Regions from separate parts of the Kocuria tytonicola genome, predicted to be linked through region 3. Evidence: predicted binding sites of a transcription regulator. Region 3 holds the regulator's gene; each other region holds the start of a gene.

What was found. Region 3 encodes HrcA, which represses chaperone genes, less so after heat shock. Its sites were predicted from a motif close to TTNGCACTCGNNNNNNNCGAGTGCNAA; they were not measured.
Region 1: the regulator HrcA is predicted to act here: its motif matches at 2,540-2,566, upstream of groL (chaperonin GroEL).
Region 2: the regulator HrcA is predicted to act here: its motif matches at 3,957-3,983, upstream of EAE32_RS00620 (Hsp20/alpha crystallin family protein).

The regions. Positions count from the first base shown of each region.
Region 1 covers NZ_RDEX01000002.1:23,265-30,592, reverse strand. Annotated here, with positions in the region: gene EAE32_RS08415 (ribonuclease H family protein) at 1-568, opposite strand, end outside; gene groL (chaperonin GroEL) at 756-2,390, opposite strand; gene EAE32_RS08405 (hypothetical protein) at 2,654-2,953, opposite strand; gene EAE32_RS12110 (DUF3263 domain-containing protein) at 3,131-3,355, opposite strand; gene EAE32_RS08395 (uracil-DNA glycosylase) at 3,419-4,117, shown strand; gene EAE32_RS08390 (threonine/serine exporter family protein) at 4,147-6,258, opposite strand; gene EAE32_RS08385 (lipid II:glycine glycyltransferase FemX) at 6,381-7,328, opposite strand, start outside.
Region 2 covers NZ_RDEX01000001.1:127,349-134,676, forward strand. Annotated here, with positions in the region: gene EAE32_RS00595 (MFS transporter) at 1-584, opposite strand, end outside; gene surE (5'/3'-nucleotidase SurE) at 786-1,640, opposite strand; gene EAE32_RS00605 (1-phosphofructokinase family hexose kinase) at 1,710-2,672, opposite strand; gene EAE32_RS00610 (GNAT family N-acetyltransferase) at 2,734-3,213, shown strand; gene EAE32_RS00615 (ChaB family protein) at 3,323-3,742, opposite strand; gene EAE32_RS00620 (Hsp20/alpha crystallin family protein) at 4,098-4,571, shown strand; gene EAE32_RS00625 (MMPL family transporter) at 4,645-7,328, opposite strand, start outside.
Region 3 covers NZ_RDEX01000001.1:1,685,217-1,692,544, forward strand. Annotated here, with positions in the region: gene EAE32_RS07620 (16S rRNA (uracil(1498)-N(3))-methyltransferase) at 1-624, opposite strand, end outside; gene dnaJ (molecular chaperone DnaJ) at 621-1,763, opposite strand; gene hrcA (heat-inducible transcriptional repressor HrcA) at 1,834-2,847, opposite strand; gene EAE32_RS07635 (DUF3097 domain-containing protein) at 3,059-3,925, shown strand; gene EAE32_RS07640 (DUF4870 domain-containing protein) at 4,092-4,532, shown strand; gene hemW (radical SAM family heme chaperone HemW) at 4,563-5,807, opposite strand; gene lepA (translation elongation factor 4) at 5,807-7,328, opposite strand, start outside.

The DNA of each region.
Region 1 (7,328 bases), on a different contig from region 3:
CAGGGCCGGGTGAGGTGCCCGTGAGCGACTGTGCGCCGCGGGCCTCCCCACCGGCGCCCTCGCCGGACCCCTCGCAGGCTTCCTCGCCGGCGTCGTCACGGAACCCGGGGCCCACGGGCATGTCCCCCGGCGCCTTCTTCGCCTGGTACGCAGTGGCCATGGCGCGAGCACGCTCGTCCGCGGCCTCGTTCAGCTCGTGACCGGCGTGGCCCTTGACCCACTCGAAGTGCACCGTGCGTCCGGAGAGCTCGCGGTCCAGCGCCTTCATGATGTCCACGTTCATCACGGGCTTGCCGTCCCGCTTCTTCCAGCCCTTCTTCTTCCAGCCGGGCATCCACTTGGTGATCGAGTTGATCACGTACTGGCTGTCGCAGTAGACCGTGAGGGGCTCGTCCGCCCGGTGGCGCGTCTGCTCCAGCAGGTCCAGCACCGCCGTGAGCTCCCCCATGTTGTTGGTGCCGTGGGCCCAGCCGCCTGCGCGCCACGAGGTGGGGTCGATGTACCAGGCCCAGCCCGCCGGCCCCGGGTTGCCGAGCGCCGAGCCGTCCGCGGAAGCAATGATCGTCATGGCCCCATCCTCGCAAAACCCGCCGACACGCACAGTGCCGGACCCGGTCACCGCCGCGCCCGGGGCGAGGGCTGGCACGCCGACCGCCCCCCGGACAGGGAAGGACCCCGGACACGACCTGCGCGTCCGGGGTCCTCCTCGGCACCCACCCGCAGGGCGGGTGGGGCACCACTCACGAGGAGTGGGATCACATCATGCCGCCCATGCCTCCCATGGGATCGGCACCCGCGCCCGCACCGGCGGCCTCGGGCTCGGGCTTGTCCGCCACCACGGCCTCGGTGGTGAGGAACAGCCCGGCGATGGACGCCGCGTTCTGCAGCGCGGAACGGGTCACCTTGACGGGGTCGTTGATGCCCGCGGCCATGAGGTCCTCGTACTCGCCGGTGGCGGCGTTGAGGCCCCAGCCGGTCTCGAGCCCGCGCACCTTGTCCACCACCACGCCGGGCTCCATGCCGGCGTTGAGGGCGATCTGCTTGAGCGGGGCGTCGATGGCGACCTTCACGATGTTCGCGCCGGTGGCCTCGTCACCGGAGAGGTTCAGAGAGTCGAACACCTTGGCGCCGGCCTGGATGAGGGCCACGCCACCACCGGCGACGATCCCCTCCTCCACGGCGGCCTTGGCGTTGCGCACGGCATCCTCGATGCGGTGCTTGCGCTCCTTGAGCTCCACCTCGGTGGCCGCGCCGGCCTTGAGGACTGCCACGCCGCCGGCCAGCTTGGCGAGACGCTCCTGCAGCTTCTCGCGGTCGTAGTCGGAGTCGGAGTTGTTGATCTCCGCGCGGATCTGCGCCACGCGGCCCTCGATCTCCTCCTGCGTGCCGGCACCGTCCACGATGGTGGTCTCGTCCTTGGTCACCACGACCTTGCGGGCCTGGCCCAGCAGGTCGATCGTGGCCGACTCCAGCGACAGGCCGACCTCCTCGGTGATGACCTGGCCACCGGTGAGGATGGCGATGTCCGCGAGCTGCGCCTTGCGGCGGTCGCCGAAGCCGGGGGCCTTGACGGCCACGGACTTCACGGCACCGCGCATCTTGTTCAGCACCAGCATGGCCAGGGCCTCGCCGTCCACGTCCTCGGCGATGATCAGCAGCGGCTTGCCGGCCTGCATGACCTTCTCCAGCACGGGGACGAGGTCCTTCACGGCGGAGATCTTGGAGTTCACGATGAGGATGTAGGGATCCTCGAGGACGGCCTCCTGGCGGTCCGCGTCCGTGACGAAGTAGCCGGAGAGGTAGCCCTTGTCGAAGCGCATGCCCTCGGTCAGCTCGAGGTCCAGCCCGAAGGTGTTGGACTCCTCGACGGTGATGACGCCTTCCTTGCCGACCTTCTCCATGGCCTCGGCGATGAGCTTGCCGATCTCGGGGTCCGCGGCGGAGATGGACGCGGTGGCGGCGATCTCCTCCTCGGTCTCGATCTCCTTGGCGGAGGACAGCAGCTGCTCGGTCACGGAGGCCACGGCCTTCTCGATGCCGCGCTTCAGGGACAGCGGGTCCGCACCGGCGGCCACGTTGCGCAGGCCTTCCTTCACGAGGGCCTGGGCCAGCACGGTGGCCGTGGTGGTGCCGTCACCGGCGACGTCGTCGGTCTTCTTGGCGACCTCCTTGACGAGCTCGGCGCCGATCTTCTCGTAGGGTTCCTCGAGCTCGATCTCCTTGGCGATGGACACGCCGTCGTTGGTGATCGTGGGGGCGCCCCAGGACTTCTCGAGCACCACGTTGCGACCGCGGGGGCCGAGCGTGACCTTCACGGCGTCCGCGAGGGTGTTCAGGCCCTTCTCGAGGCCGCGGCGTGCTTCTTCGTCGAATGCGATCATCTTTGCCATGTGTTTCGTCCCTCCTGGACGGTTGACAAACAAGACTTGTCACCACGATGCCCGCGACGGACGGCTCCGCGGCACGGTCCTCACCGTGCCGCGCCACCTCACCGTGGTGTGGTGTCACTCGGGTGCCGGGCAACCGCCACCGGACCCGGTTAGCAGTCCACTCGACTGAGTGCTAACCCAATACTGGCACCCGCGCGCGCGGAACCGCAAACGGTCCCCGTGCCCCGGGCCCGGGTTTCATTCCCGGCTGAACGCCGCCCGGATCAGGCGGGGACGACGCCGCCCGCGCACCGTTGCGACGCCCCCGCCCAGGCGGCGTCGGGTCCCGCCGAGGGGACCGAGAAGACCGGGGATGCGGCCGCGGCCTGCGGCTCCTGCGCCGTGCGCGGCGAGTTCACGAAGCACACCGCGCCGATCACGAGCGACGTCACCCCGGCGGCCACGACGGCCCGCAGCTCGCGGCGGGAGCCGGTGCGGGCCCGGGGGTTGTGGCCGCGGTGCGCGCCCTGCCGGGCACCGTCCTCGGGGACGTCGTCGAACTCGTCGTGGGGGTACTGGCTCATGGTCTGCTTCCTTCTGTGGTCGGGCACCCCTCCCCCGTCCTGCAGCGGCCGTGGTGCCTGCGGGACGGACGGGGCGGGGCCGCGGCGGATGGACTGTGCCGGCCGCGGGCGGTGTGGACGCGGGACGGGACACCACGGCACCCCTCCGGATGCTGGCCCCCGGCACGCGTCCGGCGCTCAGCGCTCCCGCGCGCGTCGCAGCCGGGCGATCAGCATGGGCGCGTGCCGGGCGGCCGCCTCGGAGGAGACCAGGGAGTTGAGCCGCTGGTAGTAGTGGACGGGGCTGAGCCCCAGCCGGGCGCGGATCGCGGACTCCTTCGCACCCCGGTACTTCCAGTGCTGGGCCTCGAGCTCCAGGACGGCGCGGTCGAGCTCGTCGAGATCCTCTCCCGTGGTAGACATGGGCTCAACCCTAGCGCGCGCCGCGGACCCGGCCGTGCGCCGTCGAGCCCCAGGAGGACCGCCGTGAGCACCCCGCGCCCGCTGCACGAGATCATGCACCAGGACTGGGCGGAGGCCCTGGCGCCGGTGGAGCCGCGGATCCGCGAGATGGGTGAGTTCCTGCGCGCGGAGCACGCCGCGGGGCGCCACACCCTGCCCGCCGGGGAGCGGATCTTCCGCGCGTTCCAGGAGCCCATGGCAGCCGTCAAGGTGCTGGTGGTGGGCCAGGACCCCTACCCCACGCCCGGGCACGCCATGGGGCTCTCGTTCTCGGTGGCGCCGGACGTGCGCCCCGTGCCGCGGTCCCTGCAGAACATCTACAAGGAGCTGCACGCGGACCTCGGGGTCGAACCACCCGCGCACGGGGACCTGTCCTCGTGGTCCGGTCAGGGCGTGATGCTGCTCAACAGGGTGCTCACGGTGCAGGCGGGCTCCCCGGCATCCCACCGCGGGAAGGGGTGGGAGGAGGTCACGGAGCGTGCCATCCGAGCGCTCGGCGAGCGCGGGCAGCCGCTCGTGGCCGTCCTGTGGGGCCGGGATGCCCGGGGCACCGCCGCATGGCTGGGTGGAGCCCCCACCGTGGAGTCCGCACACCCCTCGCCCCTGTCCGCGTCCCGCGGCTTCTTCGGATCCCGCCCGTTCTCCCGCGTCAACGACCTGCTGCGGGAGCAGGGGGCGGAGCCCGTGGACTGGCGGCTGCCGGACGGGGTTCCCCGGGGCTGAGGGCACGGCACCCGCGCCGCCGTGCGGCGTCAGCGGCGCCGGTTCCGCCGCTGGGAGAGGTGCTGCATCTGCTCGATGAACGGGCGCATCAGGTACTTGGCGAGCACCACGCCGGCGGCCAGCAGCACGATCGACGCCATGGCGTTGACCAGCTCCGTGATGCCCTGCCCCGAGGACGGGGTCTCCACGGTCAGCGCGTACATCCCCCGGAACAGGGTGAGCCCCGGGAGCAGGAACGTCATGGCGGGGATGGCCAGCACCGCCTGGGGAATCCGGGAGCGCGCCGCGAACAGGGCGGCCACGCAGCCGCTGGTCACCGCGCCGAGTCCCGTGCCGATCCGGCTGCCCGCGCCGAGCGCCGCGGCCCCGTGGTAGAAGAGCAGTCCCACGGCGGCCGCCACGAGCGCCGGGGGGACGTGCCGCGGCTTGACCTGCATGGTCACCGCGATCAGGGCGGTGGAGATCAGCATGAACACGATGTTGGTGAGCACGCCCGTGGGGGTGAAGCTCGACTGCGAGACGTCGATCGGCGGTGCTCCCGCCAGGTTCACCGTGGTGGAGACCCCCAGGGCGATCCCGGCCACGATGCCCAGGAACGCCATGGCCGTGGAGAGCAGCCGCCCAGCGGCCGTGACCGGGAACCCGTTGATCGCGTCCTGCATGGTGGAGACCATGCGCGTGGTGGGCAGCAGCATGATGAGCCCGCCCGCGATGACCTTGGGCGGGGAGAGCTCCACCCCGAGCGCGGAGACGACGATGGCGATCAGCGTGACCACGAACGCGTTGGCCGCCAGGGAGAAGAACTCGGGGATGCGCCACGCCGCCAGCTTGCCCGTGACGAACTGCACCACCGTGGCCGAGCCCACGGCCACGAGGGCACCCGCGAACGACGCTCCCAGCGCGAGGGCGAGGGTCCCCGCCGCGATCACCGTGGCTGCCGCCACCATCCAGCGGGCGTAGGGCTTGGGGCGGGCATTGATCGCCGCGAGCTCGCGCTCGGCCTTGCGCAGGGGCATCTCGCCCTCGATGATCCGGGTGACGAGCTGGTGGGAGTCCGCCAACCCGGAGTAGTTGTCCGTCCAGGAGCGCACCACGCGCATCACGGTGTGGCTGGAGGTCAGCGAGTCGCCCCACGGGTCCTCGCCCGTGCGCGGCGCGCCCGGTTCCCGCCGCTCCCCCGTGGTCCCGGGAGTCCCCGCGAAGGACGCGGTGCGGTCCTCGGAGGCACCGGACCCCGCCGAGGCACCCTGGCCCGCGGCCACGAGCTTTCCGGTGGGCGTGGTCTCCGCGACGTAGTTGATGGTCACCGACTGGTTGGTGATGTCCACCTCCAGGTTCTCCACCCCGTAGGTGGCGCACACCGCGATGATCGCGTTCTCCACGTCCAGGGCGTCCGCCCCGTAGTGGAACATGGTCTCCGCCAGGCGCAGCGCGAAGTTCAGGGTGCGCCGGGCCTGCCGGTCCGTGCCGTCCCCGAACTTGCGCAGGTTCTGGAACGGGGTGGCCGTGAGCCGGTCCAGCACCCGCATGGGAGCCGTGGGAGCGGCGTCGCCCGCCACGAGAGAGCGGAACAGGGACTTCGGTGCGGCCGGGGGCTCCACGCGCGCGGCCGGGTACTGGCCGCGCGGGATGGCCGTGGTGGCCGGGGCGATCTCGTGCTCCACCGTCTCCGGGCGCTCCACCGGCGACGCCGCGGGGGCAGCTCCGCGCCGGGAGGCCGTGCTGACCGGCTCGGTGAGAGCGGCGGAAACCCCCGCGCGGTGCCCCTGGCCCGCGCGGTCGGCGGCGATCTGACCCGGGGTGAGCACGGGCAGTGCCGTGGCCTGCGGGGAACCGGCCGGGGCGGACTGGCCCGTGCGGAGAGGGCGGCTCCCCGTGGTCCGCGGCGTCGCGGCCGTCCGGGGGCCGGTGTACGGGTGGGCGGCCGAGCTGCGCAGCTCGGCGCGTGCGGCCTGCTCCTCGGTGGGGCGGGGCAGGGGGCGCGGGCGGCGCCGCGGCGTGGTGGGCCGCACGGCCTCCCGCAGCGCCGTGTCCCCGCCGGGGCCGAACGGCAGGTCCTCCACACCGGAGGACTCGGTCCCCTCCCCGGAGGAGGGATAGCCCTGGTGGGCCATGCGGGTCAACTGTTCGGTCACGCTCACGTCGGATGAACCTTCCCTGCCGCCGCGGGCACTGCTCGGAACTGGTGTGGCGGGCGCGTCAGGGCGCGTCCATCAGGCGCCGGCGGTGGTGCCGCCGGGCGCGTCGACCGGAAGCCGGCCGCTCAGTAGAACGGCTGCCCCGTGCGGCGCACCCAGAGCTGGCGCTGGACCTTCTCCGCCAGGCTGGTCCACACAGCGTATTTCGCACGGCTGAGCGGCTGGTCCCAGACTCCTGCGTAGTCCACGACAGTCTTGGTGAAGCTCGTCTTGAAGAGGCCCAGGCCGTAGTAGTGGTGCTCCTTGTTCTTGAGCTGGTCCGAGGGCGGGGTGCCGCAGAAGTCGTACTGGGTGATCCCGTGGTCCCGCTTCAGATCCGTGATGGCGCTCCACTGCACCAGGTGGGAGTCCCCGTACTGCCTGCGCCGCGGGGTGGAGCCGCCGTCCTTGTAGGTGCCCTTGCGGCCGTAGGCGATCACGTAGGCGCCCACGGAGGGCTTGCCGTCCTCGTAGGTGAAGTACAGCCGGCCCTGGCCGCGCTCGGCGAAGTTGGTCCAGAACGCCCGGTAGTACTCGTAGGAGCGCAGGTTCACGTGCGCGTGACCCTGGCCCACGGTGTCCATGAGGGCGTACATGGCGCGCATGTTCTCCTCGGTGAGCGGGACCTGCTCCACCTCGCAGCCCTCGCGGGTGGCGCGGCGCACCGCGTTGCGCCCGCGCGAGTGCAGGGACTTCAGCAGGGCCTTCTCGTCCATGTCCGTGTCCAGGACGGCCGTGGAGTCGTTGGGCTGGATCTCGAAGGACTTCACGAGCCCGCACCGGGCCAGCACGCCCGCCGCGTAGTCGGAGGCGAGGATCTCGGGCTCGTACTTGATGGCGAACACGCCCTTGGCGGCACCGGCCACGAAGCGCTCGTTCGCGGCCACGATGCCGGGCATGTCCTCCACCGACTCCACGTCCGGTCCCTTGATCATGTACCAGAGCTTGCCCAGGGCCGGGACGGACTTCTCCAGGACCAGGTTGTAGCTGGGCTGGGACCCGTCCGAGGGTTCGTAGACCACGTGACGCGGCGT
Region 2 (7,328 bases), 1.6 Mb from region 3:
AACGCAATGATCGCGGCGAGGGGCAGGTTCACCAGGAAGATCCAGTGCCAGGACGCCCAGTGGGTCAGGGCGCCGCCCACGAGCGGGCCGATGGCCGCCGCACCGGACATCACCGCGCCCCACACGCCGAACGCGGGCCCCCGGTACTTGCCGCGGAACAGCGCGTTCACCGTGGACAGCGTGGACGGCATGATGAACGCCGCGCCCAGCGCCTGCACCGCGCGGGACGCGATCAGCGCCCCCGCCGTCCCGGACAGCGCCGCCAGCAGGCTGCCCCCGGCGAACACCAGCAGCCCCGCCATGAACATGGTCTTGCGGCCCCACCGGTCCGCGAGCTTGCCCGTGGACAGCAGCAGTGCCGCGAGCAGCACCGCGTAGAGGCTGTTGACCCACTGGGCGTCCGTGAGGTCCAGGTGCAGGTCGGAGATGATCGCGGGCAGGGCCACGCCCACGATCGTGCCGTCCAGCACGATCATCCCGAGCCCCGCGGCGAGCGCCCCGAGCGCCACCCAGTCCCGCCGCTGGGGCGCGGGTGCGCCCCCGACGTCGCTCGGTTGCGTGTCCGCCGCTCGTGTCGATGCCATCGTCAAGCCTCCGCAGCTGGTTCGTGCCCGCTCACGTCCTGGGTCGGTGGCCGACGGCGCTCGGGCGAGTTCTCCTGGCGGGAAGATTATCCCCTCGTCGCGTACGCGTGCATGGAGCGTGGGGAACCGGGCTCCGCGGGGGCGGGACGGGCGGGGCGGCCCCGGTGGCCGCCGTGGTCGCCGGCAGGGGACCGGTGAGCCTCAGGTCCAGCGCATGACCGTGGCGGCGTCCACGGTGACGCTCCCCGGGGAGGCTGCGGCGGCGGCGTCGTCCGCAGCGGGGTCCGCGATGCCGAGCTCCGCGGGGGTGACGGTGCGCAGGTCCTGGTGGGGATCGTCCACCGGCGCGCGCAGCAGGGTGGCGGTGGCCCAGCCGTGGGTGAGGAGGTGGTGGTCGCTGTCCGGCTCCTCGGGACCCGTCTCCGCGCTGTAGGTCACGGCGATGTGCTTCTCGTCCCCGCGCCCGATCTGCGCCTGCACCGCGCCGAAGCTCGCGAGCCGCGCGGGCCTCAGACCGCGCAGCCGCTCGGGGGCGACGTCCGGGACGTTGAGGTTGAGGATCCACTCGTGGCAGGCCCGGCCCTCCCAGCGCTCCAGGGCGAAGCGCGTGACCAGCAGCGCCGTCTCCCAGTGCTGCGGGGCACCCGAGGTGATGGAGACCGCAATGCCCGGGATGCCATGGGACGCGGCCGTGAGCACGGCGCCCACGGTGCCCGAGTGCAGCGTGGCCTTGCCCGTGTTCGCACCCAGGTTCACGCCCGAGAGCACCATGTCCGGGCGCGGGCCGAACGCCCCGTAGGACGCGAGGAACGCGATCAGGGCGGGGGCGGCCCGCACCCCCACGCACTCCACACCCTCGGGCATGTGCGGGGGGTCCGCGGGCACCAGGGCGATCCGCCCGTCGATCTCCTCGCCGGACAGGGACGAGCTCGCACCCGAGTACTCCTCGGCCGGCGCGGCCACCGTGACGGTGTGCCCGCGGTCCAGCGCGGCCCGCACCAGAACCGCCAGCCCCGGGGACGAGATGCCGTCGTCATTGGTGACCAGGATGTGCATGGGGTCCATGGTGGCACGCGCCCGGCACCCGGGCCAGGGTGGGAGGTCTGCGTTGCGGGCCCCCGGCTCTCAGGAGACGGTGCGCACCGTGATCTGCCGCGCGAACTTCTCGATGGTGGTCCGGTTCCCTGTCCCCAGGCCGCGCCGGGCCACGTTGAGCGCGCCGGCGGAGGCCCCGAGTGCCACGGCGTCCACGAGGTCGAGGCCGCGCGCCAGCCCCACGGAGATGCCGGCCGTCATGGAGTCCCCCGCGCCGCGGTGGTCCAGCGGGGTGATCGAGGGCGCCGAGACCTCGCGCACCGCGTCGTGCTCCACGAGCAGCGCCGGGTCCTTGGCCCGGGAGACGACGACGGCGCCCGCGCCCCGCTCCACGAGCGCCCGCCCGGCTGCCACGAGGGACTCGGGGGTGTCGTCCGGGGCGAGGTCCAGGTCCCGCACCTCCTCGTGGCTGATCTTCAGCACGTCCACGTGGGCGTCCACGGCCGCGAGCGCGGGTGCGCCGCTGAGGTCCGCCACCACGGTGGTCCCGGCGTCCCGGGTGTCCCGGATGAGACGGCCGAAGAACGACGCCGGCACCACGTCCCCGGGCTCGGACCCCGTGACCGTGAGAACGTCCGAGGCGAGGGCGTCCACGAACGCCGTGCCGTAGAGATCGTCGAGCTCGTGCCGGGACAGCTCCGGCGGCGGCATGTGGGCCACGGTCTCGCGGTCGTCGCCCCGCAGGTCGTACACGTAGCCGCCGTTGCCGTACCCGTAGCGCACGGCGTTGACCTGCATGCCCAGCCCGTCCAGCATCGAGCGGATCAACGCACCCAGCTCCCCGCCGAACGGGCCGTTCACCGAGACGTCCGCTCCGAGGGATCCCGCCATGCGGGCCACCCACAGTCCCTGGCCACCGGGGTGCATGTGCACGTCCGACTCGTGCGGGCTGCGGTTGCGGTACGCGGCCGGCTCGGTGATCTCCGTGATCAGCAGCGGCGTGGGAACCAGGACGGAGAGGCGCGGTTTCGCGCTGGAACGGGTGTCGGTCACGCACGAAAACTACCCCACGCGGGTGCTGGTGAACAGGACACGCAGCTGTCACGATGGTGGGATGAACGCCACCGAACCGGTCCGCATCGTGGAGGGTCAGGCCGCCAGTGAGCACACGCGGCAGGCCCTGAGCGCCTATTTCAGCGAGCTCGACCACCGGATCGACGGCGGCTTCGACCCCGAGCTCACGGAGGTCACCGGGCCCCAGGACGTCACCCCGCCCCACGGGGACTTCTTCCTCATGACGGACCTCGTCACGGGCGAGGTGATCGCGTGCGGCGCGGTCCGGAAGCTGGACGAGGAGCGTGTGGAGCTGCGCCGGATCTGGGTCGCCCCGGCGCACCGCGGCAAGGGCCACGCCCGCACCCTCGTGCGCGCCCTGGAGAACAAGGTCCGGGCGTTCGGCGCGCTCACGGCGGTGGTGTCCCTCAACCCCGAGATGACCGAGGGCATCGCGATGTTCCGCAACCGGGGCTACCAGCCCGTGGAGTCCTTCCACGAGTCCACCACCGCATCGGTGTTCCTGGCGCGTCAGCTGTAGCGCGTTCCCTGCGCGCCCTCGAAAGGTTCTGGGGTGCAGTTCTGCCCGCGGTGTCGGCGCTCTCGTGGGTGGAACTGCACCCCGGTCACCGTGGACGCTCGGGGAGTGGCTACTGCCGGGCGTCCCGCGTCTTCTTGTCGTTCGCCTTCTCGATGGCGTCCACCAGCTTGTCCTTCGTCATCCCCGAGCGGCCCTGCACGTCCAGCTCCTGCGCGATCTCGTAGAGATGCTCCTTGGAGGCGTTGGCGTCCACTCCCCCGGCGGTGTCCTCCGAGTTCAGGCCGCCCTTCTCGGCACTGTCGTCGGACGGCCCGTTCTCCTCCTTGGGCTCCCAGTGGTCCCCCACCTTCTCGTGGGTGTGCTTGATCGCCGCCCACGCGGTGCGTGCGGCACGGGCGTCGTCGTGGTACTCGTCCTGGGCGGAGTCCCAGGTCTGTGCGAACGTGTCCTGCGCCTTCTCGTCGGAGCGCTGCAGCGTGGACGGGATCTCGTCCTGCCGCGCGCGGCCGTTCTTCTTCGCCTTGGGCACGGGGTCCTCCTGACGCGGTTCGGATCTCTGGGGCCACCATCCTACGGATGCCGACGACGCCGTGGCCCACCCTTTCGGGGCGCCGTGGCCCGGCTTCCGCGGGCCACCACGGCGCAGCAGGCAGCCGGGGAGCCGCCGGAGCGGCAAGCCCCCGCCGCCGGGGGGGCAGGACTTTGCCTTGAGCGGTGGCCACTCAAGATTTGTGCCCCAAGCTCTGGCACTCCGTCGAGGTGAGTGCTATATTTTCCGTAGTTGAGTCAGAGGGACTCAAGAAACGTGATGGCTCCACGTCCGCGGGACGAGCAGGGCAGCGGGGCACACCACGGATGTGCTGCACAGGGAAGGAATGACCGTCATGGCTACTTTCGATCCGTTCTCCGAGGTCCAGAACTTCGCCAACCAGGTGCTCTCCACCCGCAACGGGCTGGAGCAGATGCCCATGGACCTCTTCCGCCGGGGCTCCAACTACTACCTCGCCGCGGACCTGCCGGGCATCGACCCCACCAGCGTGGACGTGGACGTGGACGGCCAGCTGCTGACCATCCGCGCACAGCGCCGTCTGCCCTCCGCGGAGAAGGACACCAAGTGGATCGTGCGGGAGCGCCGCAACCACTCCTTCGTGCGCCAGCTGAACCTGGGCCAGGGCATCGACACCGAGAACATCACGGCCGCCTACGACAACGGCGTGCTGACCGTGACCATCCCGGTCTCCCCCAAGTCCCAGCCCCGCAAGATCCAGGTGGCCACCGGTCAGAACCAGGACGGCGTGGTGCTGGAGCACGGGCACAAGGACGAGTCGCCCGAGTCCTCGGAGGACTCCGAGAACTGAGCTCCACCTGAGACAGCAGTGGGCCCGCAGGAGATCTCCTGCGGGCCCACTGCTCTGTTCGGCGCCGTGCGGGTCAGTGACCCATCCAGCGCACCACCCGGTCCAGGTCCTCGGTGGCGCGGACGGACCAGACCATCAGCGCGTACACGTGCGGGCCACCCTCGCACACCACCGTGGTGGTGTCCACACCGGCACGCACGAGGTCCGTGACGAACTCCATGGTGTCCGGGTAGAGCATGTCCCGGTCCCCCTGCAGCACGAACGTGCGCGGCAGCCCGTGCACGTCCCCGAACGCGGGGCTGACCACGGGGTCGGTCACCTCACGGGTGCCCGCCCACCAGCGGCCCGCGGCCCGGGGGCCCTCGGTGTCCAGCATGTGGTCCACGTCCCGGTACTCCTCGATCTCGGGGTTGCTCACGGTCGCATCCACCCACGGGGAGATCAGGATCAGGCCCTCGGGCGTCGCCGGGATGGACGGTGCCGCCCCCGGGTGCGTCTCCCGGGCGGGCGATGCCGCGGCGTCGCGCAGCCGCATGGCCTGGGCCACCGCCAGACCGCCACCCGCGGAGTCGCCGGAGACGAACACCCGGGTGCCCAGCGTGCGCGCCAGGTCCCACACGCCGTCGGCCAGCACGAGTGCCTCGTCCACCGTGTGGTCCGGGGCGAGACCGTAGCCCGGCACGAGCACCGTGGCACCCGTGCGCTGGATCAGGGCGTCGATCCACCGCCAGTGCGTGGTGGTCACGGGGTGCACGTACGCGCCGCCGTGCCAGTGGATCACCACGGGTGCGTCCGTACGGGCGAGCGCCGCCTTCGGACGCGCGACGACCACCGGGTACCCCGCCACCATGACCTTCCCGAACTCCGCACGCTTGTGCATGCCCCGGTGCGGCGCGGCCTCCTCACGGTCCTCGGCGGCCAGGGAGGCGAGCAGCTTCTCCTCGGACTCCCACACGTTGGGCAGCACCCGCAGCCCCTGGTTGGTCAGCCGCAGGGCGGCATCCGCGGGCACGAGGGCCACGTCCACGGCGGCCACGGCGTGGTCCGCCGACGCCGCCGCGTGACGGCCGTAGCGCAGGGCACGGACCCGATCGCTCTCGGTGGGCGCCGCGCCCTCCTCGTGCTCCGGGGACGACGCCGCGTGGCGGGCCGCGTGGGCCGCAGCCGGCGTGCCGGTGGTCCCGGAACGGGGGGCGCCCGTCTCGTTCTCCGGCGCGGGGTGCGCTGCACCCTGAGCCGCCGTGCCGAGCGCCGCTGCTGCCGCGGCCCCGGCTCCCGCGGCGCCCGCCGGACCGGTTGCGCGCTCTGCCGCGCGAGGTGTCCCCTCACGTCCCGGTCCCGCGGCCTCATCCAGCGCGCCGGTCGAGTCCTCGACTCCCTCGGTGGCCGAACCCTGGGCGCCCCGGTGGGGAACACCCTGCTCGGTGGCAGAGCGATCAGAAGCACGCTGGGCGGCAGCCCGGTGGCGGTGGGCGGTCTCCGCGCGGTGGCGACCCCGCGCGCGGGCGCGGCGTGCGGCGTCGTCGTCCTGCTCGGTGGCACCGGAGACGGCACCGGCGGCGGCGCCCTCGCGGGCGAGGGACTCACCCTCCACGTCAACGCGCGGCAGGATGCGGTCCAGCCAGCGCGGGATCCACCAGGCCTTGTCCCCGAGCAGCCGCATAACCGCGGGGATCAGCAGCATGCGCACCACGAAGGCGTCCAGGAGCACGCCGCCCGAGAGGGCGAAGCCGATGGGCCGGATCATGGCGAGGTCCGCGAAGATGAAGCCCGCGAACACGGAGATCATGATGATCGCCGCGGCGGTGACCACCGAACGGCCCGCCTTGAAGCCGTACACCACGGCCTGACGCGGCGCATGCCCGTGAACGTATGCTTCGCGCATGCCGGAGACCAGGAAGAGCTGGTAGTCCATGGCCAGGCCGAAGAGGATGCCGACCATCAGGGTGGGCAGGAAGCTCAGGATGGGCCCGGGATCGTGCACGCCGAACAGCGCGCCGCCCCAGCCCCACTGGTAGACCGCCACCACGGCGCCGAAGGACGCCAGGACGGAGAGCAGGAAGCCCACCGTGGCGATCACCGGGACCAGGATGGAGCGGAACACCATGAGCAGCAGCACCAGCGAGATGACGAGCACGACCCCCAGGTAGAGGGGCAGCTTCTCACCGAGCAGCTGGGACACGTCGATGTTCGCGGCCGTGGTCCCGGCCACGCCCACGTGAACGTCCTCGTCCTTCTCCAGACCGTCGTTGAGACCGCGGATGCTGCCCACGAGCTCCTCGGTGGCAGCCTCCGCCGGGCCGGACCCGGGGATCACCTGGATCACTCCGGTGGTGCGGTCGTCCGTGGTGCTGCCCTGCAGGACGTTCGCCACGTCCTCCTGGTCCGCGAGCCGGTCCGCCACCGCGTCCATCTTGTCCTTGGCCTGCGCCTCCGAGAGGCCCTCCGGGAGATCCACGACCACGGCGATGGGGCCGTTCTCCCCCGCACCGAAGTCCTCCGCGATGCGCTGGTAGGCCTTGTACTGGGTACTGTCCTGCGCCTCGGTGGAGGCGTCCGGCAGCCCCAGACGCATGCTCTGGGCGGGCAGCGCCAGGACGACCAGCACGGCCACGCACGCGAGCGTGGTGATCCAGGGGTGCCGCAGGTGCAGCGGCACGTCGTGCGGGTCGATCTGGTCCTCACGCGGTGCCGCGGTGCGCACCTTCTTCGGGAGCACCCGCTTGCCCGCGAGGGAGAGCAGGGCGGGAGTGAGCG
Region 3 (7,328 bases):
GCTGATCCCGCCCTCCGGGCCCACGACCACGGCCACGTGTCCGCGCTCCCCCCATGCCGCCACCTCGTCGGAGGTCCAGCGCGTGGGGGCGCTCTCGTGCAGCACGAGCCACAGGGTCTCCGGCTCGGAGGCGACCAGGCGCGCGAGGCCGGCGGTGTCCACCCAGGGTTCCAGGCGGGGCCAGGCCGCGCGGCGCGACTGCTTGGCCGCCGTGGCCAGCAAGGACTCCCACTTGGCCATGGTCTTGGCGGCGCGTTCGGCCCGCAGCCGCACGATGCTGCGGTCGGCCTGCCACGGGACCACGCGGGAGACGCCGAGCTCGGTGGCGGACTCGACGGCCTGCAGGTCCCGGTCCCCCTTGGCCAGCGCCTGCACGAGCGTGAGCCGCGGATCAGGCGGGTGCTCGTGGCGCACGTCCGCGACGAGCACGCCCATGCGGTCCCGCTCCCCCGTCCGGAAGACGCAGGTGGCCCGGGTGCCGTGTCCGTCCACGAGGTCCAGGGGCTCGCCCGCCCGCAGCCGCCGCACGGTCACGGCGTGCCTGGCCTCGGGGCCGACGACGTCGAGGACCTCGCCGGGGCGCGCCCCGGTGAGGTCCTCGTGGTGGAAGACGGGGTTCGTCACAGGTCGTTGAACCGTCCGCGCAGCCGGGAGAAGAACCCGCCGGCGCTGGCGGTGTTCACGGTGGTGCCGTCGTGGGACTCCTCGTCCCGCAGTGCGGCCAGACGCTGCATCAGCTCGCGCTGCTCCCCCGTGAGGTTGCGCGGGGTCTCCACCTCGAAGTGCACCTGCAGGTCCCCACGGCCCTTGCCGCGCAGATGGGTGACGCCCAGGTGGTCGAGGGTGACGGTGGCTCCGGACTGGGTGCCGGGCTCCACCTCCACGCTGCGGGTGCCGTCGAAGGTCTCCAGGGTCACGGTGGTGCCCAGGGCGGCGGCGGTCATGGGGATCCGCAGCCGGGCGTGCAGGTCGTCGCCCTCGCGGACGAAGGTGGGGTCGGGGTCCACCTTGAGCTCTACGAAGAGGTCTCCGTTGGGGCCGCCGGCGGTACCGGCCTCACCCTGGCCACCCAGGCGGATGCGGTTGCCGGACTGGATGCCGGCGGGGATCTTGACGGTCAGGGGGCGGCGGTCGCGCACCCGCCCCTCGCCGTAGCACTCGTGGCACGGGTGCTCCACCACGGTGCCGAAGCCGTTGCACTGCGAGCAGGGCGCCTGCGTGGTGACCATGCCCAGGATGGACTGGCGCTGGTACTGCATGTGGCCGGAGCCCTTGCACATGCTGCACGTGGTGGGGCTGGTGCCGGGCTGGCAGCACGAGCCCCCGCACGTGGGGCACGTGACGGCGGTGTCCACGGTGATGTCCTTCTCCACGCCGAACACCGCGTCCTTGAGGGAGATCCGCACGTTGATCAGGGCGTCCTGGCCCTGCCGGGTACGGGACTGCGGGCCGCGCTGGCCCCCGGCGCCCGCGCCCTGGAAGAACGTCTCGAAGATGTCCGAGAACCCGAACCCGGTGCCGGGGAAGCCCCCGCCGAATCCCGTGTCCGTGCCGTTCTCGTTGCCCGTGGCGTCGTACACGCGGCGCTTGTCCGGGTCCGAGAGGACGTCGTTCGCGTGGGACACGCGCTTGAACTCCTCGGCGGCCTCCGGGGAGGGGTTCACATCCGGGTGCAGCTTGCGGGCCTTCTTGCGGTAGGCGCGCTTGATCTCTTCGGCGCTGGCGTCACGGCTCACGCCGAGGGTTTCGTAGTGGTCGCTCACGATGTCGTCGCTTCTTCTCTCGTGTCGGTGTCGGTGTCAGTGGTCGGGGGCGGCGGCGCCGGGGCGGCGCTCACTCCCCCAGGTTCTTGGACAGGTAGCGGGCCACCGCGCGCACGGAGGCCATGGTGGTGGGGTAGTCCATGCGGGTGGGGCCCACGATCCCCACCTTGGAGGCGGCGTGCGGGCCGTAGCCCGTGGCCACCACGGAGGCCTCGGCCAGGGGGTCGTCGCCCTGCTCCGAGCCGATGCGCACGGCCACGCCCCGTTCGTCCTGCTGCATCTCGGACAACAGGCGCAGCATGGTCACTTGTTCCTCGAGGGCCTCGAGCACCGGGGAGATGCTCTGGGGGAAGTCCCCGCTGAAGCGTGCCAGGTTGGCCGTTCCGGCCAGCACGAGCCGGTGCTCGTCCGACGCCGCGGCCAGCACGGTGAGCGCGTCGCCCACGGCCCGGGCGGCGTCGCCCAAAGCCTCCGGTACCGCGACCTCGAGATCTGCGAGGGCGCTGGGCACCGTGTCCAGGGGCGCGGCCAGCAGCCGCGCGAGCAGCAGGGACCGCAGCTCCAGCACGCGCGCCTCGTCCAGGGGTGCGGCGAGCGCGACGCTGCGCTGGACCACGCGGCCCGAGGTGGGGATGAGGATCACCAGCAGCGTGTCCGCACCGAGGTCCACGAGCTCCACGTGGCGCACCGTGATGCCCGTGCGCACGGGGTACTGGATCACGGCGGCCTGGTGCGTCAGCTGGGCCAGCAGGCGCACGGTGCGCTCCATGATGTCGTCGAGGTCGTCGGCTCCGTCGAGGAACACCTGGATGGCCCGGCGCTGGGCCGGGGTGAGCGGCTGCAGGGCCGAGATCTGGTCCACGAACAGGCGGTAGCCGCGGTCGGTGGGGATCCGGCCGGAACTGGTGTGGGGGGCGACGATCAGGCCGTCCTCCTCGAGGGCGGCCATGTCGTTGCGGACCGTGGCGGAGGACACGGGGAGCCGGTGGCGCTCCACGAGCGCCTTGGAGCCCACGGGTTCGCGCGAGTGGACGTAGTCCTCCACGATGGCCCGCAGGATCTGAGCCCTGCGCGGGTGCTCCACGGCGTTCACCTCCCGTTGCGTCCGGCCGCTGCGTCCGGTCAATTTTGGCACTCATGGGAACACAGTGCTAATCCGGGGAGTCTAGCGGCCCGGGTCTCCCCCGCCCCCTTTGGTACGCTCGCGGCTGATTCGGCCGCCCGGCCGGTCCCGTGCCAGAGCACCGCGGGTGCCGCGCGTCGGAAGACCACAGCACCAGAACGAGGAGACCGCCGTGAACGCACCCGGGTGGGGCTGGGGCCCGCAGGACCTCGGCGACCCCCAGCTGTCCCGCTCCGGGCCCACGTCCCGTGAGGTCCCGGTGGCCCGCGACATGGTCCTGGAGGACGTCGAGACCGGGTGGGTGGGCGCCGTCGTGAGCGTGGAGGTCATCGGGGGCATGCGCGTGGTGGGCCTGGAGGACCGCCACGGCCGCGTGAAGACCTTCCCCCTGGGCCCGGGATTCCTCCTGGACGGGGAGCCCGTGCGGCTTACTCCACCCGTGGCCGCGGCCGGCCCCTCGAAGCCCCGGCTCACCCGGTCCGGCTCCGTGGCGGTCGAGGGCCTGCGGGCCTCCGTGGCCAAGGAGTCCCGGATCTGGGTGGAGGGCTACCACGACGCCGAACTCGTGGCGAAGGTGTGGGGCCACGACCTCGCCGTGGAGGGGATCGTGGTGGAGCCCCTGCACGGCATCGACGACCTCCCCGGTGCCATCGCCTCGTTCCGGCCGGGGCCGAAGCGTCGGCTCGGGGTCCTCGTGGACCACCTGGTGCCGGGGTCCAAGGAGTCCCGGATCGCCGAGAAGGCCCTGCAGGTTCCCGGAGCACGGGACAACGTGCTGGTCCTGGGCCACCCGTACATCGACATCTGGCAGGCCGTGAAGCCCGCCACGCTCGGCATCCCCGCGTGGCCCGTGATCCCCCGCGGTGAGGACTGGAAGACCGGGATGGCGCGGGAGCTCGGACTCCCCCACCGCACGCCCCAGGACGTGGGCCGCGCGTGGCAGGCCATCCTCACGCGCGTGAACAGCTACGCGGACCTGGAGCCTGCCCTCCTGGGGCGGGTGGAGGAGCTGATCGACTTCCTCACCGCCCCGCAGTGAGCCGAGCGACCTGCCTGCGGCGGCCCGCCTGCCCGCGGTGACGCGCACGACGTCGTTCTGTGACGCCCGACCGGGCGGTTTCCCAGCCGCACACCGTAGAATGACGGTGCCAGGCCCCCGCGATCCTGCCTGCACCGGCTACCGCCCCTGAAAGGGACACCCCACTGTGACTGACGTTGCCGCCACGCCCGTTCCCGAGTCCGCTCGCACCGAGGACACCCCGTTCGAGTCCGTGTCCCCCGTGGCCCAGCCCCTGGACGTGGCGCAGGACCGCCAGTGGGCCACCCTGGCGCACCTCGGCGGAGTGGTGGGCGCGCTGCCCAGCTACCTGATCCACCGGGTCTTCACGGACCGCGGCCCCTTCACGGCGCAGGAGTCCCGGGAGGCCCTGAACCACACGCTGCTGCCGAGCCTGATCATCCTGGCGGGCATCGTGCTGTCCCTGGTCCCCGTGGCGGGAGGCGTGTTCTCCGTGGTCGCCGCCGTGACGTGGGTGTACCTGGCTGTCACGTCCGTGCGGGCGGGCATCAAGGTGAACCGCGGCGAGCCCCACCAGTACCGGTTCAGCACGCACTTCTACGACCGCGTCACCACCGGCCGCGCCTGACCCCGCCCCCCCGCCGGGGCCCGTCGGGGCTCACCAGTTGAGCAGGCGCCGCGTCACGGCGTCGGCCATCAGCCGCCCCGCGTCCGTGAGCACCGCCGTGCCGGTGAGGGCCGCGGGTCCGTCCAGCCAGCCGTCCGCGATCAGCCCGGCGACGGCGCGGCGGCCCTCCGGGCGCAGCGTGGCCAGGGGAAGGCCCTCGCGGATGCGGATGCCCAGCATCACGTGCTCCACGTAGCGGGTGTCCGCGTCGAGGGTTTCGCGCCCCACGGCGGGTGACTCCCCGGCCCGCACGCGGTGGGTGTAGGGCAGGGGGTGCTTGATGTTCCACCAGCGCACACCGTCGCTGTGGGAGTGGGCCCCGGGCCCGATCCCCCACCAGTCCTGGTCCCGCCAGTAGGCGAGGTTGTGCTCGCTGCGGTTCTGCCGCGCGGTGCGGCCGTGGGCGTCCCGGGACCAGTTGGAGACCTCGTACCACTCGAACCCCGCGGCCGTGAGCAGGCGCTCCGCGAGCAGGTACTTCTCGGCCTGGTCGTCGGGGTCCACCTGCGGCACCTCGCCGCGGCGGATCTGCGCGGCGAGCTTGGTGCCGTCCTCGACGATGAGCGAGTACGCGGAGACGTGGTCCGGGTCCAGTTCCAGCGCGGCGTCCAGGGACGTCTCCCAGTCCGCCACGCTCTCCCCGGGGGTGCCGTAGATCAGGTCCACGCTGGCGCCCAGGCCGCGCTCCTTGGCCCAGCCGACGGCGCGGGGCACGTTCGTGGGCGTGTGCGTGCGTTCCAGCACGGCCAGCACGTGCGGGACCGCGGACTGCATCCCGAAGGAGACCCGGGTGACCCCCGCGGCCGCGAGGACGTCGAAGGTCTCGGGCGTCACGGAGTCCGGGTTGGCCTCCACCGTGACCTCGGCGTCCGGGGCGAGCCCGAAGCTCTCCCGGGCCTGCTCGAGCACCGCGGCGAGCTCGGTCGCGGGCAGCAGCGTGGGGGTGCCCCCGCCGAAGAACACGCTGTGCAGGGCGCGCGGGGGTGCCCAAGCGGCGTCGAGCACGGAACGGGCGAAGCGGACCTCTGCTGCGGCGTCGCGGTGGTAGTCGTCCCGGGAGACCCCGTCCCCGAGCTGGTCCATGGTGTACGTGTTGAAGTCGCAGTACCCGCAGCGCACGGCGCAGAACGGGACGTGGACGTACAGGCTCAGGGTGCGCTCGGCCGCGCGCGCCACCGAGGCCGCGGGGAGGGCGCCGTCGCGCGGGGCGGGGTCCCCCTCCGGCTGGGTGGGCATTACTTCTTCTTGTCCTTCCCGTTGTCCTCGTCCGAGGACAGCGCGGCCACGAAGGCCTCCTGGGGGACCTCCACGCGGCCCACCATCTTCATGCGCTTCTTGCCCTCCTTCTGCTTCTCGAGCAGCTTGCGCTTGCGGGAGATGTCACCGCCGTAGCACTTGGAGAGCACGTCCTTGCGGATCGCGCGGATGTTCTCGCGCGCGATGATGCGCGAGCCGATGGCCGCCTGGATGGGCACCTCGTACTGCTGGCGCGGGATGAGCTTCTGCAGCTTGCCCGTCATGAGCACGCCGTAGGAGTAGGCCTTGTCCTTGTGGGTGATGGCGCTGAACGCGTCCACCTGCTCGCCCTGCAGCAGGATGTCCACCTTCACGAGCTCCGCGGCCTGCTCGCCGTCCGCCTTCCAGTCCAGGGACGCGTAGCCGCGGGTCTTGGACTTGAGCTGGTCGAAGAAGTCGAAGACGATCTCCGCGAGCGGCAGCCGGTAGCGCAGCTCCACGCGATCCTCGGAGAGGTAGTCCATTCCCCTCATCTCGCCGCGCTTGGACTGGGAGAGCTCCATGACGGCGCCGATGAACTCGGACGGCACCAGGATGGTGGCCGAGACCATGGGCTCGCGGATCTCCAGGATGCGTCCCTCCGGGAACTCGGAGGGGTTGGTGACCTCCACCTCGGAGTGGTCCTCGAGCGTCACGTTGTAGGACACCGAGGGTGCGGTGGAGATCAGGTCCAGGTTGAACTCGCGCTCCAGGCGGTCCCGGGTGATCTCCAGGTGCAGCAGACCCAGGAACCCGCAGCGGAAGCCGAAGCCGAGTGCCGCGGAGGTCTCGGGCTCGTAGACCAGGGCGGCGTCGTTGAGCTGCAGCTTCTCCAGGGCGTCCCGCAGCACGGGGTAGTCGGAGCCCTCCACGGGAAACAGGCCCGAGAACACCATGGGCTTCGGATCCTGGTAGCCGCACAGAGACTCCTGGGCCGGCTTCTGCTGGTTGGTCACGGTGTCGCCCACGCGGGACTGGCGGACGTCCTTCACACCCGTGATGAGGTAGCCCACCTCCCCCACCCCCAGCCCCTTGGACGGGATGGGCTCCGGGGAGATCACCCCGATCTCCAGCAGCTCGTGCGTGGCCCCCGTGGACATCATCTCGATCCGCTCACGCGGGACCAGGGTCCCGTCCACCACGCGCACGTAGGTGACCACGCCGCGGTAGGTGTCGTACACCGAGTCGAAGATCATGGCGCGCGACGGCGCGTCCTTCACCCCCTGGGGCGCGGGCACGTCCCGGACGATCCGGTCCAGTAGCTCCTCCACGCCCTCGCCGGTCTTGCCCGAGACCTTCAGGACCTCCTCGGGCTCCACCCCGATGAGGTTGGCGAGCTCCGCCGCGTACTTCTCCGGCTGCGCCGCGGGGAGGTCGATCTTGTTGAGCACCGGGATGATCGTGAGGTCGTTCTCCAGCGCCAGGTAGAGGTTCGCCAGCGTCTGCGCCTCGATGCCCTGGGCGGCGTCCACCAGCAGGATG